One region of the Mesorhizobium sp. M0227 genome, then DNA from elsewhere that is predicted to be linked to it. Evidence: predicted binding sites of a transcription regulator. Region 1 holds the regulator's gene; each other region holds the start of a gene.
The links. Region 1 encodes PhoB, which activates phosphate uptake and scavenging genes when phosphate is short. Its sites were predicted from a motif close to TGTCATNNANCTGTCAT; they were not measured.

Region 2: a site for PhoB is predicted at 1,914-1,930, ahead of phnF (phosphonate metabolism transcriptional regulator PhnF). Genes of this name have one in related genera too.
Region 3: a site for PhoB is predicted at 1,358-1,374, ahead of olsB (l-ornithine N(alpha)-acyltransferase). Genes of this name have one in related genera too.
Region 4: a site for PhoB is predicted at 1,429-1,445, ahead of ppk2 (polyphosphate kinase 2). Genes of this name have one in related genera too.

The regions. Positions count from the first base shown of each region.
Region 1 covers NZ_JAMYSJ010000003.1:287,251-290,314, reverse strand. The annotation lists gene eglC (endo-1,3-1,4-beta-glycanase EglC) at 1-386, opposite strand, end outside; gene phoB (phosphate regulon transcriptional regulator PhoB) at 850-1,539, opposite strand; gene phoU (phosphate signaling complex protein PhoU) at 1,556-2,263, opposite strand; gene pstB (phosphate ABC transporter ATP-binding protein PstB) at 2,290-3,064, opposite strand, start outside.
Region 2 covers NZ_JAMYSJ010000005.1:224,701-227,764, forward strand. The annotation lists gene NKJ00_RS09975 (zinc-binding alcohol dehydrogenase family protein) at 1-847, shown strand, start outside; gene phnF (phosphonate metabolism transcriptional regulator PhnF) at 1,127-1,876, opposite strand; gene phnG (phosphonate C-P lyase system protein PhnG) at 2,009-2,470, shown strand; gene phnH (phosphonate C-P lyase system protein PhnH) at 2,470-3,064, shown strand, end outside.
Region 3 covers NZ_JAMYSJ010000005.1:165,303-168,366, reverse strand. The annotation lists gene NKJ00_RS09720 (trimeric intracellular cation channel family protein) at 1-276, shown strand, start outside; gene olsB (l-ornithine N(alpha)-acyltransferase) at 419-1,294, opposite strand; gene NKJ00_RS09710 (response regulator) at 1,475-3,064, opposite strand, start outside.
Region 4 covers NZ_JAMYSJ010000006.1:225,654-228,717, forward strand. The annotation lists gene NKJ00_RS11395 (hypothetical protein) at 1-57, opposite strand, end outside; gene NKJ00_RS11400 (aldo/keto reductase) at 233-1,276, opposite strand; gene ppk2 (polyphosphate kinase 2) at 1,547-2,467, shown strand; gene NKJ00_RS11410 (dihydrofolate reductase family protein) at 2,518-3,064, opposite strand, start outside.

The DNA of each region.
Region 1 (3,064 bases):
ACATCATTTCCCTTGCCGCCATCCAGCGTCTGGTGACCTGACCCGCCCTTGATGATGTTGTCCAACGCATTTCCGAACGCAAATCGGTTGGTGCCGGTAACGACGAGGTTCTCGAAATTGTCAGGGAGCTTGTAGCTCATCCATGTGTCGATCGTGTCGATCCCTGCCCCAGGATCCTCGACCACCTTGTTGTTGGTGGAATAGAGATGATAGTAGTCGTCGCCGGCGCCACCGTGGATCGTGACAGTGACGCCGGTGTCTCCCCAGAAGGAGTCGTTGCCGGAGGTGCCATGCAGTTCCGGTCCAGACCCGGTGGCCGAGAACCAATGAGTGGAAGCGCCGGTGTAGGCAAGAGGGATGCCTTTGGCGTTTAAGACCGTGCTCATCAGAAATCCTTCCTCATGGTGTCCGACCTGGTCAAAGGTCCGGCGACCGCTCCCAAAGCAACGCTGCAAGGAACGAGATCGTTCCACGGAATCGTCATTCGATCCGAGACCGCAATAATCGGAAGGCGGATAATGAATAAGGAGGTGATGGCTCAATGTAAATTGAAGCAATTTAGTAAAATCGTATATTTATGCAGAACACACGTCGTTTAACGAACGTATATCTAAGTTAACTCAAATTTATTCTTGCATGGCTTTCTGGTCGGAGTCTGCGGGCAAGATGGCGACGTACCGCCAAGAGCGGTCATCCTCATCAGGTTTCGAATGACCGCATTTGGGCCAAAGCGTCACGTGCTCGCTCCCCATCGATGAGACGAGTGCAACATTCCACTCTTCGCGGCTGTTGGCGACCACGTGCTAATCGAGTTTTCCCGGTCACGATCTATCGGGACGGAACAGCCACCTAGTCTTCCCTGATCGCGTAACCCGCCCCACGGATGGTGCGGATGACATCAGGCATGCGGCCGTTGTTGACCGCCTTGCGCAGCCGGCCGACGTGCACGTCGACAGTGCGTTCGTCGATGTAAATCGTCTCGCCCCAGACATTGTCGAGCAGCTGGCTGCGCGAGAACACGCGGCCGGGGTGGCGCATCATGAATTCGAGCAGGCGGAATTCGGTCGGCCCGAGCCGGATCTCGCTCTTCTTGCGATAGACCCGGTGCGACTCGCGATCGAGCACGATGTCGCCGACCTTTAGCACGCTGGACAGCACTTCCGGCTTGGCCCGGCGCAGCAGCGCCTTGACCCTGGCCATGAACTCCGGCGTCGAGAACGGCTTGACCAGATAGTCGTCGGCGCCGGTCGACAGGCCGCGCACGCGGTCGCTTTCCTCGCCTCGCGCGGTCAGCATGATGATCGGCAGCCGCTCGGTCTCTGGGCGCATTCGCAGGCGCCGGCAGAGTTCGATGCCGGAAACCGCCGGCACCATCCAGTCGAGCACGAGAAGGTCGGGAACGTTCTCCTGCAGCCGGATTTCGGCCTCGTCGCCGCGCGTCACCACCTCGACCTGGTAACCTTCGGATTCAAGATTGTAGCGGAGCAGCACGCCTAGCGGCTCCTCATCCTCCACCACCATGATGCGTGGTGCGATCATCGGCTGGTCACCCCTGTTATGCCGCTGGCGCGGACATTGCCGTCTCGTCCTGCTTCGGACGATTGGCTGGCAGCTGCGTGCCGGTCAAAACATAGTAGGCATTTTCGGCGATGTTGGTCACGTGGTCGCCGATCCGCTCGAGGTTCTTGGCGCAGAACAACAGGTGCGTGCACGCCGTGATGTTGCGGGGATCTTCCATCATGTAGGTCAGCAGCTCGCGGAACACCGAGGTGTATTTGACGTCGATGCGTTCGTCATTGTTTCTGAGCGTGGCAAGCGCTGCCGGGTCGGCGGCGGCGTACTCGTCGACGACCCCCTGCACCTGGATCAGCACCAGTTGCGCCATCGCGTCGATCGAATGCGAAAGGTCGTGCGGCGTGACACTCAGCCCGACAGTGCCGACGCGCTTGGCGATGTTCTTGGCAAGGTCGCCGATGCGCTCAAGGTCGCCGGCCATGCGGATCGAACCGACCACCGCACGCAGATCGTTGGCCATTGGCTGGCGCTTGGCGATCAGCGTGATGGCGCGATCGTCCAGCTCGCGCTGGCGTGCATCCATGATGGCATCATCGGAAACCACGCGCTGCGCCAGCGCATTGTCCGAATTGAGCAAGGCCCTGGTCGAGCCACTGACCATCGAGCGGGCGAGATCGCCCATGTCGCGGATCAGCTGGCTGATCTGCTCCAGATCCTCATCGAAAGATGCGACGGTATGTTCACCCATGATCTTCGTCCCTCGTATGCCTGAGCTCAGCCGAACCGGCCGGTGATGTAGTCCTGGGTGCGTTTGTCGTCGGGGGTGGTGAACATCTTGTCGGTGGCGCCCTCCTCGACCAGATAGCCTAGATGGAACATCGCGGTGCGCTGCGACACGCGCGCTGCCTGCTGCATCGAATGGGTGACGATGACGATGGTATAGTTCTGACGCAGTTCGTCGATCAGTTCCTCGACGCGAGCGGTGGCGATCGGGTCGAGCGCCGAACACGGTTCGTCCATCAGGATCACCTCGGGTGACACGGCGATGGCGCGTGCAATGCACAGACGCTGCTGCTGGCCACCGGAAAGACCCGTGCCAGGTTCTTGCAAACGGTCCTTGACCTCGTTCCAGATCGCCGCCTTCTTCAGGCTCGACTCTACGATCTGATCCATATCGGCCTTGCGCTTGGCCAATCCGTGGATGCGCGGACCATAGGCAACGTTCTCGTAGATCGATTTGGGGAACGGATTGGGTTTCTGGAACACCATGCCGACGCGCGCCCTGAGTTCGACGACATCGATGTTCTTGTCGTAGATGTCTTCTTCGTCGAGCGTTATCTTGCCGGTTACCCGTGCTGAATCGATGGTGTCGTTCATGCGGTTGAGGCAGCGCAGGAAGGTGGACTTGCCGCAGCCGGAGGGGCCGATCAGCGCCGTCACCTGATTCAGGCGCACGTCGAGATTGACATCGAACAGCGCCTGCTTCTCGCCATAGAACACGCCGACCTTGTCGCCGCGCATTTTGATCACTTCGTTCGACTTCATCTTG
Region 2 (3,064 bases), on a different contig from region 1:
CATGGGCCATGAGGTGTCGGGAACGATCGTCGAGGCCGGCGACGGCGTCGATCTTGCCGTTGGTGAGCCCGTGGTGATCAACCCCTATCTTTCCTGCGGCAAGTGCATCGCCTGCCGGCACGGCAAGCCCAATTGCTGCGTCAGGATCGAGGTCTTGGGCGTGCATCGAGACGGCGCCATGTGCGAACGGATTCTGGTGCCGGCGCAAAATCTCTATCCCGCCAACGGCCTTTCGCTGGCCGACGCCGCCGCAGTCGAGTTCCTGGCCATCGGCGCGCATGCAGTGCGGCGCGCCCGCGCCGACCCCGGCGCCCGCACGCTGGTCATCGGCGCTGGCCCGATCGGGCTCGGCACCGCCATCTTCGCCCGCATCGCCGGGCTCGACGTGACGCTGCTCGACATGAGCAGTGAAAGGCTCGCCTTCGCCGCAAATGAGCTTGGTTTCCAGACCCTCGACGGGTCGCGCGGCGCGGTGCCCGATCTGGTCAAGGGAGCGACATCAGGCGAAGGCTTCGATGTCGTCTTCGACGCCACCGGCAACACCCAATCGGTGCAGTCGGCTTTCGCCCATGTCGCGCATGGCGGAACGCTGGTGCTGGTCTCCGTCGTCAAGGACGACATCAGCTTTTCCGATCCGGAATTCCACAAGCGCGAGATGACGCTGATCGGCAGCCGCAACGCGCTGCGCGCCGACTTCGATCACGTCGCCGCCTCGATCCGCAACGGCGCCGTGCCCCTGGCCAAGCTCGTCACACACCGCACCACACTCGCCGGCACGCCGCGCGATCTCGCCCGCTGGGCACACGAGAAATCCGGCCTGATCAAGGCTGTGATCGAGGTCGGATAGAGGCGCCTGTTCGACACGAATTCGGAGATCGTTGAGCGCCCAACTTGGTAGATCTGATGCTTTGGCGACTAGCCGCAACATCCATCGCTTCGTCATCCTATGGCGGAGCGAGGAGCGAAGCGACGCGGCGCAGACCATAGGATCCATGCCGTGACCTGAGAGCGTTGCTTCGGTGCAGAATTCTGCGCCGCTGCGCTCTTCGCCCGAGATCGCGGCATGGATCCTTGGGTCTCCGCGACGGAGCTGCGCTCCTGCTTCGCCCAAGGATGACGACGTTAGCTACAGCGCCGACAGCTTCAGCTCCACCCGCTCGGCCGGGAAGCGCGACTCGGAAAACTGGATCGGCTGGCCGTCCGGCGTGACGTTGACGGCAACCGTGACCAGCACGATGGCGCCCGGCAGCAGGTCGAGGTCGGCAAGGTCCGCCGCATCGGCATGGCGCGCCGACAGCACGGTCGATTGCCGGAGATAGTCGTCGATGCCGAAACGCGCCAGCGATGCGGTGATCGAGCCGGTTTGCGCCATCGCGGCATCGATGCCGGCAAAGCGCCGGGCCTCGAACCAGCCGGCAGCACGCGACACCGGCCGTCCGTCGGCTTCGCCGCGCGTTTCCAACCGGATCACATCGGCTCCCCTGGCAAGGCCAAGGCCCTCGGCAACGCGCTGGCTGGCCGGCTCGATCGACGAGGCGAGCAGGACGATGTGCCGTTCCGTCGTTTGCCCTTGCAGCCCTGTCGAAAAGCGTGTGCGCGCGCCGATCGGATAGGACAGCCGCTTGCGCGACAGTACGAAGGTGCCGCGCCCCTGCTCGGCCCGCAGCACGCCTTCCCTTACAAGGGCCGATATGGCGCTGCGCACCGTGTGACGGTTGACGCCATAGCGTTCTGCCAGCGCCACCTCCGGCGGCAACGCTGCATTCTCCGTGAAATCGCCGATGGCGATCGCATGCAGGATCTTGTCGGCGATCTGCCGCCACAGCGAAACGCCACTGCGCCGCTCGATGCTGTCCGCTGCCAGCCGCCCGACTATCATTGCCCCAACCTTCCAGCGCCCAGTCTTATATCGCTGTCATCCACCCGTCATGGACACGCGTTAGATAATAGGTATAATTTGTATAGTTGTCTATATCAATAGACAAATTGACAAAGAGGAATGCTGATGATGCGAGGACAGGAAGCCCGCGACCAGGCCGAGCGCAAGGCCGCCATGGCGACACTGGCGCAATCCAGCGGCGATGACATCGTCCGGCTCTGGAATGAAGCCGGATTGCCTTCGGAAGCAGAACTGCTGCGCGGCCCCGAGACCGGGCTGGTCACCGTGCGCGGCCGCATCGGCGGCGGCGGCGCGCCCTTCAACGTCGGCGAGGCGACCGTCACCCGCGCCACCGTCCGGCTGCCCTCCGGGCAGGTCGGACATTGCTATGCGCTTGGCCGCGACAAGCAGAAGGCGAAGCTGGCGGCCATCGCCGACGCGCTGTGGCAGGACCCTGCCCGCCGCAATGAAGTCGAGACCGGACTGATAGCGCCCCTGCGGTCGGCTCTGACCGCAGCGCATGAAAAACGCCGCGCCGAGACGGCGGCAACGAAGGTGGATTTCTTCACCATGGTTCGCGGAGAAGACTGATGGACATTGCAGCGCAATCGATAGAGGGCGGTTTCGCCGATCCGGTCTTCAATGCCCAGACGGTGTTCCGCGCCGTCATGGACGCAATGGCGCGGCCAGGCAGCGTGCAGCCGCTGCCGGCCTTCGCCCGCCCGCCGGCGCCGCTCTCGGCGGCCGCCGGCGCCATCGCACTGGCGCTGTGCGATAACGACACCCCGCTCTGGCTCGACCAGACCCTGCAAGCTTCCACCGCGATCAGACCCTGGCTTGGGTTCCACACCGGCGCGCCATTGGCCAACACACCGGCCGATGCGCATTTCGCCTTCATCGCGGCCCCGGCCGAGATGATGTCGCTCGATGGTTTTTCGCAGGGCACCCAGGACTATCCCGACCGTTCGACCACGCTGATCCTGCAAGTCGGCGATCTCGTGTCCGGCACGCCGCTGTTGCTCGAAGGTCCCGGCATCGAAACCAGCGCCACGATCGCGCCGGCACAGATGCCGCGCCATTTCGTCGAGCAGTGGAAACAGAACATCAAGCGCTTTCCCAGAGGCGTCGACATCATACTCGCCACCGCTGATGGCATTGCCTGCCTGCCGCGCACGACGCGCATCA
Region 3 (3,064 bases), on a different contig from region 1:
ATCACCGGCGTGCTCACCGCCACTTTCGGCGGCATTCTGCGTGATCTCCTCGCCGGCGAGCCATCGGTGCTGCTCAGGCCCGAAATCTACGTTACGGCGGCCCTTGCGGGTGCCGGCCTTTACACGCTTGGCGAACTTGCCGGACTGCCGCCGCTCGCCTCGGACCTCGCCGGTTTTGCGGCGGCGTTCCTCGTGCGCGGTGGTGCGCTCAAATTCGGCTGGTCGTTTCCGTCCTACAAGAGCCGACCCGGCAGGCGGCCGGAAGATATTCCGTGAAGAGAGGGAATAGGGAATGGGGAATAGGGAATAGGGAATAGGGAATAGGGAATAGGGAATAGGGAATAGGGAATAGGGAATAATCAGTAGTCACAGGAGCTTAATCGTGGCGTCATCACTACTGCCTACTGCCTACTCAATCTCACGCCGCGAAGCGCTGGGCTTCGCCGCCATAATAGTTGACGTAGCGTGCGCCGATCTCCTTGACCGGCATCACGACGAACACATCGACCGTCGAGAATTCGCGATCGATGACGCAACCATCGCCGATGCGGGCACCGACGCGCAGATAGCCCTTGACCAAAGGCGGCATCGCGGCGATCGCCGCCTTGGCATTGACGGCCTCGATCGGCATCAGATCCATCGAGCAATAGCGCCCGGACACCGCGCGCACGTCCCAGGCCGAGTTCGTCCGGCAGTGGTGGGCTAGGTAGGTGAGCGCCTCGGCATGCGCCGCCGGCACGGTGCCGTGAAAGGACGCGCAGCCGGTCATCACACCGATTTCGTAATGGTTGATGTAAGCCCAGATGCCTTGCCACAACGCCTCGATGGTGCGCTTCGAGCGGTATTCCGGCAACACGCAGGAGCGGCCGAGTTCAAGGAAGCGCTGGCCGGGGTGGCGGGCGATGAGCTTGGTCAGCTCGAATTCACCTTCGGAATAGAAGCCACCGGCCGTGGCCGCGATTTCTTGCCGCAGCAGCCGATATGTGCCGACGATGCGGCGATGTTCGGGACCGGAAAGCGTGGTGTCCAAAACCAGCAGATGGTCGCAGAGCGGATCGAACCGATCGGTGTCCCGGCGGTCATGGGCCTGGAACAGGTCCTTCCTGGCGCCAAGTTCGTCGTAGAACACCCGGTAGCGCACTTCCTGCGCGGCCGCGATCTCGGCCTCGTTGCGAGCGAGCCGCACTTCAAGATTGCCTATACGGCCCAGCGCAGCGCCCTTTATGACGGAATCGACGTTACGTCCGGCAAGCAAGGCGCTGCTGGCGTTCGGCCGAGTGTCACATTCCGGCATAACTGTATGCACGAGTGATTCTCCTTCGAGCCATCCCTCTTGGCACGGGGATACGGTGTAGGTGCAACAGGATTGTGACAGTACCGTGATACGACGTCATGGGCAATACTTCGTCGGCTGGCGAATACGATCAACCGGCTACGTTTAAGTGATCGCCCGTGCCGAATGGCGGTGGAAAGCTCAGGCCGCGACGACCTGCCCCTCGACGGCATTGACCAGCGCCTCGGGGTCGAGCGGCTTGGTGACAAAGCCGCTGGCGCCATGGGCCAACACCGCATGACGGGTCTTTTCCTGGCTGTCGGCCGACAGCACCATGATCGGCACCGGCCGCACTGCACTTTCTTCCTCATGGCGGCGGATGGCGGCAATCGCGTCCAGCCCGTCCATGACCGGCATGTGGAGATCCATCAAGACCACGTCGAAGCGGTCCTTGTGCGCGGCGCCGGTGACAGCCTCGACGGCGGCCTTGCCGTTGCCGACCACCTTGACGCGATGCCCGGCCTTCAGCAGCGTGGCGCGGGCCAGCATGGCGTTGATGTCATTGTCCTCGGCGATCAGCACCGACAGGCCGCGCTGGCGGTTGCCGATGGCGCGCAGCGTCGGCGCGCCGCGCCTTTCCGGCTGCGGCGGGCCGAGGCTCGGAGCATGGCTGCTCAACAGCACACGCAGAAGTGTTCCGCCACGCACCGGTCTGGCCAGGAAGGTTGCGTAGCCGCTGGCTCGGAACTCGCCAAGCATGCCGCGATCGGTCGGCGCGATCAGCGTGATCGCCTCACAGTCGGAGAAACCGCTTTGGCGCAGGCGCTTGAGCAGCCTTCCGTCGCCTTCTTCCATCGCTGCATCGACCAGGATCGCATCGCAGCCGGCGGCGAAAGGCGCGGCCTGTGCGGCAGTGGTGGCGATGTCGACCGCGCCGCCATTGGCGCGGATGGTGCGGGCGATGGCGTCGGCCTCGACGGCGTTCTTCGACAGGATCACCGCGCGTCTGCCCGAGAGAGCATTCTGGTGGCCCTGCGGCGCTTCGGTGGCCGCTATCGCAGGGATTTCGAAGACGAACTCGGATCCCTGGCCGAGCCGGCTGGATACCGAGATCGTGCCGCCCATGGCGGCCACCAGGCGTCTGGAGATGGCAAGGCCGAGGCCGGCCCCGCCATGTGTGCGTGTCGACGTGCCGTCGGCCTGCTCGAACTCCTCGAAAATGCGCTCCAGGTCGGCATCACGCAGGCCCGGACCGGTATCGGCGATGGTGAAGCATATGCGGTCGCTGGTTTCGGTGCGTGCGCGTGCTATGCTCACCAGCACGCCGCCGCTGTCGGTGAACTTGATGGCGTTGCCGATGAGGTTGAGAAGCACCTGCCTGACCTTGCCCGGATCGGCGGTGATCAATTGCGGCACGTCGGGTTCGACATGGCAACCCAGCCCGATATCCTTGGCGAAAGCCCGCGCTGCCAGCAATTCGATGATGTTGTCGGCGATCTCGCGCACCGACATCGGCTGCGGCTCGGGGTCGAAACGCCCGGCTTCGATCTTGGAATAGTCGAGAAGATCCTCGATCAGGGCAAGCAATGCGCTGGCCGAGGTCGAGACGGCGCCGACATAGGTTTGCTGCTCCGGCGACAGGCTGGTGTCGGCCAGCAACCTGGCCATCCCCATGATGCCGTTCATCGGGGTGCGGATTTCATGGCTGACGGTGGCGAGGAAGCGCGATTTGGCCTGGCTGGCATATTCGGCCCGTTCGCGTGCGGTGATCAGCGAGGATTCGGCGCGTTT
Region 4 (3,064 bases), on a different contig from region 1:
CGCCTTCTGGCGGTCGCGTTCCTTGCGTTCCTGATCGTAATTTGGTGGTCGCGCCATATCGGCTCCTTTTCACTGCCTCGCGGCTCTGGTCCTGCCTAGGAGCATTAGCCGTCAAACACAACAGCTGAAGCGATAGTGCGTCGATGATGGCCAGGCTTGCAAGATGCGCGTTGCAATGAAGGGCCAGGCTCGTCATTGCGGCGGCCGATACCTATCGCCGTCGATTTGTCGATCAGATGCCGCTTCGGTCAATCACCAGATCGGCGGCACCAAAACGGTCCTTTGCCGTCAATTGCTGGTGCCAGTAGGGATAGAGCAAGGGCGGCCGGCTCACCACGTCGAGGCGCTCGCGCTCCTCGCCGGAAAGCACCAGGCTTGCCGCAGCGATGTTGTCCTGGAACTGCGTTTCGGTCCTGCCGCCGATCACCAGCGAACTGACAGCCGGCCGGCCAAGCAGCCAGGCCAGCGCCACCTGCGCTGCCGACACCCCGCGTTGCGCGCCGATCTCCACAAGCACATCGACGATCCGCCACAGCCGGTCCTCGTCGCGGATCGGCGGTTCGGACCAGCCGGCGAGCTGCCGGGCGGTGGGGCTGTCACGGCGGTATTTACCGGACAGCAATCCGCCGGCAAGCGGGCTCCAGACCAGAACGCCCAACCCCTGGTCGACGGAAATCGGCAGCAGTTCGTACTCCGCCTCGCGCGCTTCCAGCGTGTAATGGATCTGCTGCGTAACGAAGCGCGGCTGATGATGGCTGTCGCTGATGCCGAGCGCCTTCATCACTTGCCAGCCGGAATAGTTGGAGCAGCCGACATAGCGGATCTTGCCCTGGGCAACCAGCGTGTCGAGCGCGGCGATGGTTTCCTCCAGCGGTGTCACACCATCCCAGTCGTGCAGGAAGTAGATGTCGATGACGTCTGTCTTGAGCCGCTTCAGGCTCTTCTCGCATTCGCGGATCAGGTGATGGCGCGACAGGCCTTCATCGTTGGGACCGTTACCGATCCGCATCCGCGCCTTGGAGGCGATCAGCACGTCACCCTTGCGCTTGCCGCCGAGCGCTTCGCCGATGATTTCTTCCGACATGCCGTTCGAATAGACATTGGCGGTGTCGATGACATTGATGCCGGCGTCGATGCAGAGATCGATCATCCGGCGCGCCTCGTCGAGGTCGGTCTTGCCGACAGCCGAAAATGCGCCGGCGCCGCCGAAAGTCATGGTGCCCATGGTCAGCGTCGATACTTTCAGGCCGGAACGGCCGAGAGTGCGGTATTCCATGTCGGTCCTCGCGATTGCATTGAGAAGGGGTTGGGAAGGGCGCCCGAATGTGGCTGCTATTTGTAGGACAATTTGCGCGGTATGTCTCCATGCCAGGGCGGCGGATCGATCATGCCTCGCGGGTTTTTGCAGTGGTGGCGATCAGGTCAGGCTGCAATAAAACCGTCATTGCGGGCCTATATTGAAGTCGGCTCAGGCGTTGCCGTTCCGGGCTGTAAGCCGGGAGTTTGGGGCGCCGATCGACAGAGCTTGCAAGTGGAGCAGCCGATAATGACCGAGCTAAAACAGAATTCTGCGGCCAGGGATTGGCTTGAAGCCGAACTCGCCGACACGCTCGACGAAGACTATGAGCTCGAAATGTCGGAGCCGGCGCTGTCGATGGAGATCGCCAAGATCTACAAGAATTCGCATCCGCCTTCGATCGATCGCATGCAATATTTTCGCGACCTGATCAGCCTGCAGTCCGAATTGATCAAGCTGCAGTCCTGGGTCGCCTATCACAAGAAGAAGCTGGTGGTGATCTTCGAGGGACGCGACTCGGCCGGCAAGGGCGGTGTCATCAAGCGCATCACCCAGCGGCTCAATCCGCGCATCTGCCGTGTTGTGGCACTGCCGGCGCCGACCGAGCGCGAAAAGTCGCAATGGTATTTCCAGCGCTATGTCCCGCATCTGCCGGCCGGCGGCGAGATCGTGCTGTTCGACCGCTCATGGTACAACCGCTCGGGCGTCGAGCGGGTGATGGGTTTTGCCCAGCCCGATCAGGTCGAAGAATTCTTTCACGACGTGCCGGAGTTCGAGCGCATGCTGGTCCGCTCGGGCATTACCGTGGTCAAATACTGGTTCTCGATCACCGACGAGGAACAGCAGATGCGCTTCCTGATGCGCATCCATGATCCGATGAAGCAGTGGAAACTGTCGCCGATGGACCTGCAGTCGCGCGTGCGCTGGGAGCAATACACCAAGGCCAAGGAAGAGACCTTCGCCCGCACCAACATCTCGGAAGCGCCCTGGTTCATCGTCGAGGGCAACGACAAGAAGCGCGCGCGGCTGAACTGCATCGACCATCTGCTCAGGCAATTGCCTTACGAGGAGGTGCCGCACGAGGAGATCACGCTGCCGGAGCGCGTCTTCAACCCCGAATACGAACGCCAGGTGCTGCCGCGCGAGCTTTACGTGCCGGAGAAGTATTGAGATAGACGAAGCTGCGATCTCCCCCTCGAGGGGGGAGATTGGCTCTCCACCTACGCCCGCTTGATGATGACGTGCGTGGCGAGCGGCGTCGCCACCTGCTCGTTGCAGACATAACCGAGCTTGAGCATGTCCAGGCCGGTAAAAAGGTTCTCGCCCGTGCCCAGCAGCACCGGCGCGATCGCCAGATGCATCTCGTCGATCAGTTTTTCCTGCAGATATTGCCGGATGGTGGCGACGCCGCCGCCGACCCGCACGTCCTTGCCGCCAGCGGCAGCCTTAGCCTGTTCAAGAGCTGAATGGATACCGTCAGTGACGAAGTGGAAAGTGGTGCCGCCCTCCATCGTGATCGGTTCCCGCTTGTGATGGGTGAGCACGAAAACCGGCACATGATAGGGCGGGTTGTCGCCCCACCAGCCCTTCCAGCTGTCGTCAGGCCACTCGCCGCGGATCGGTCCGAACATGTTTCGGCCGAGGATCCAGGCGCCGACATTTTCGAAGCTGCGCGCCGCGAACGCCTCGTTGACGTCGGTGGTGCCGCCATCTTGTCCGAGCACCATCTCTCGGAAGGTGCGGGTGTCGACAAACCACTTGTGCAAG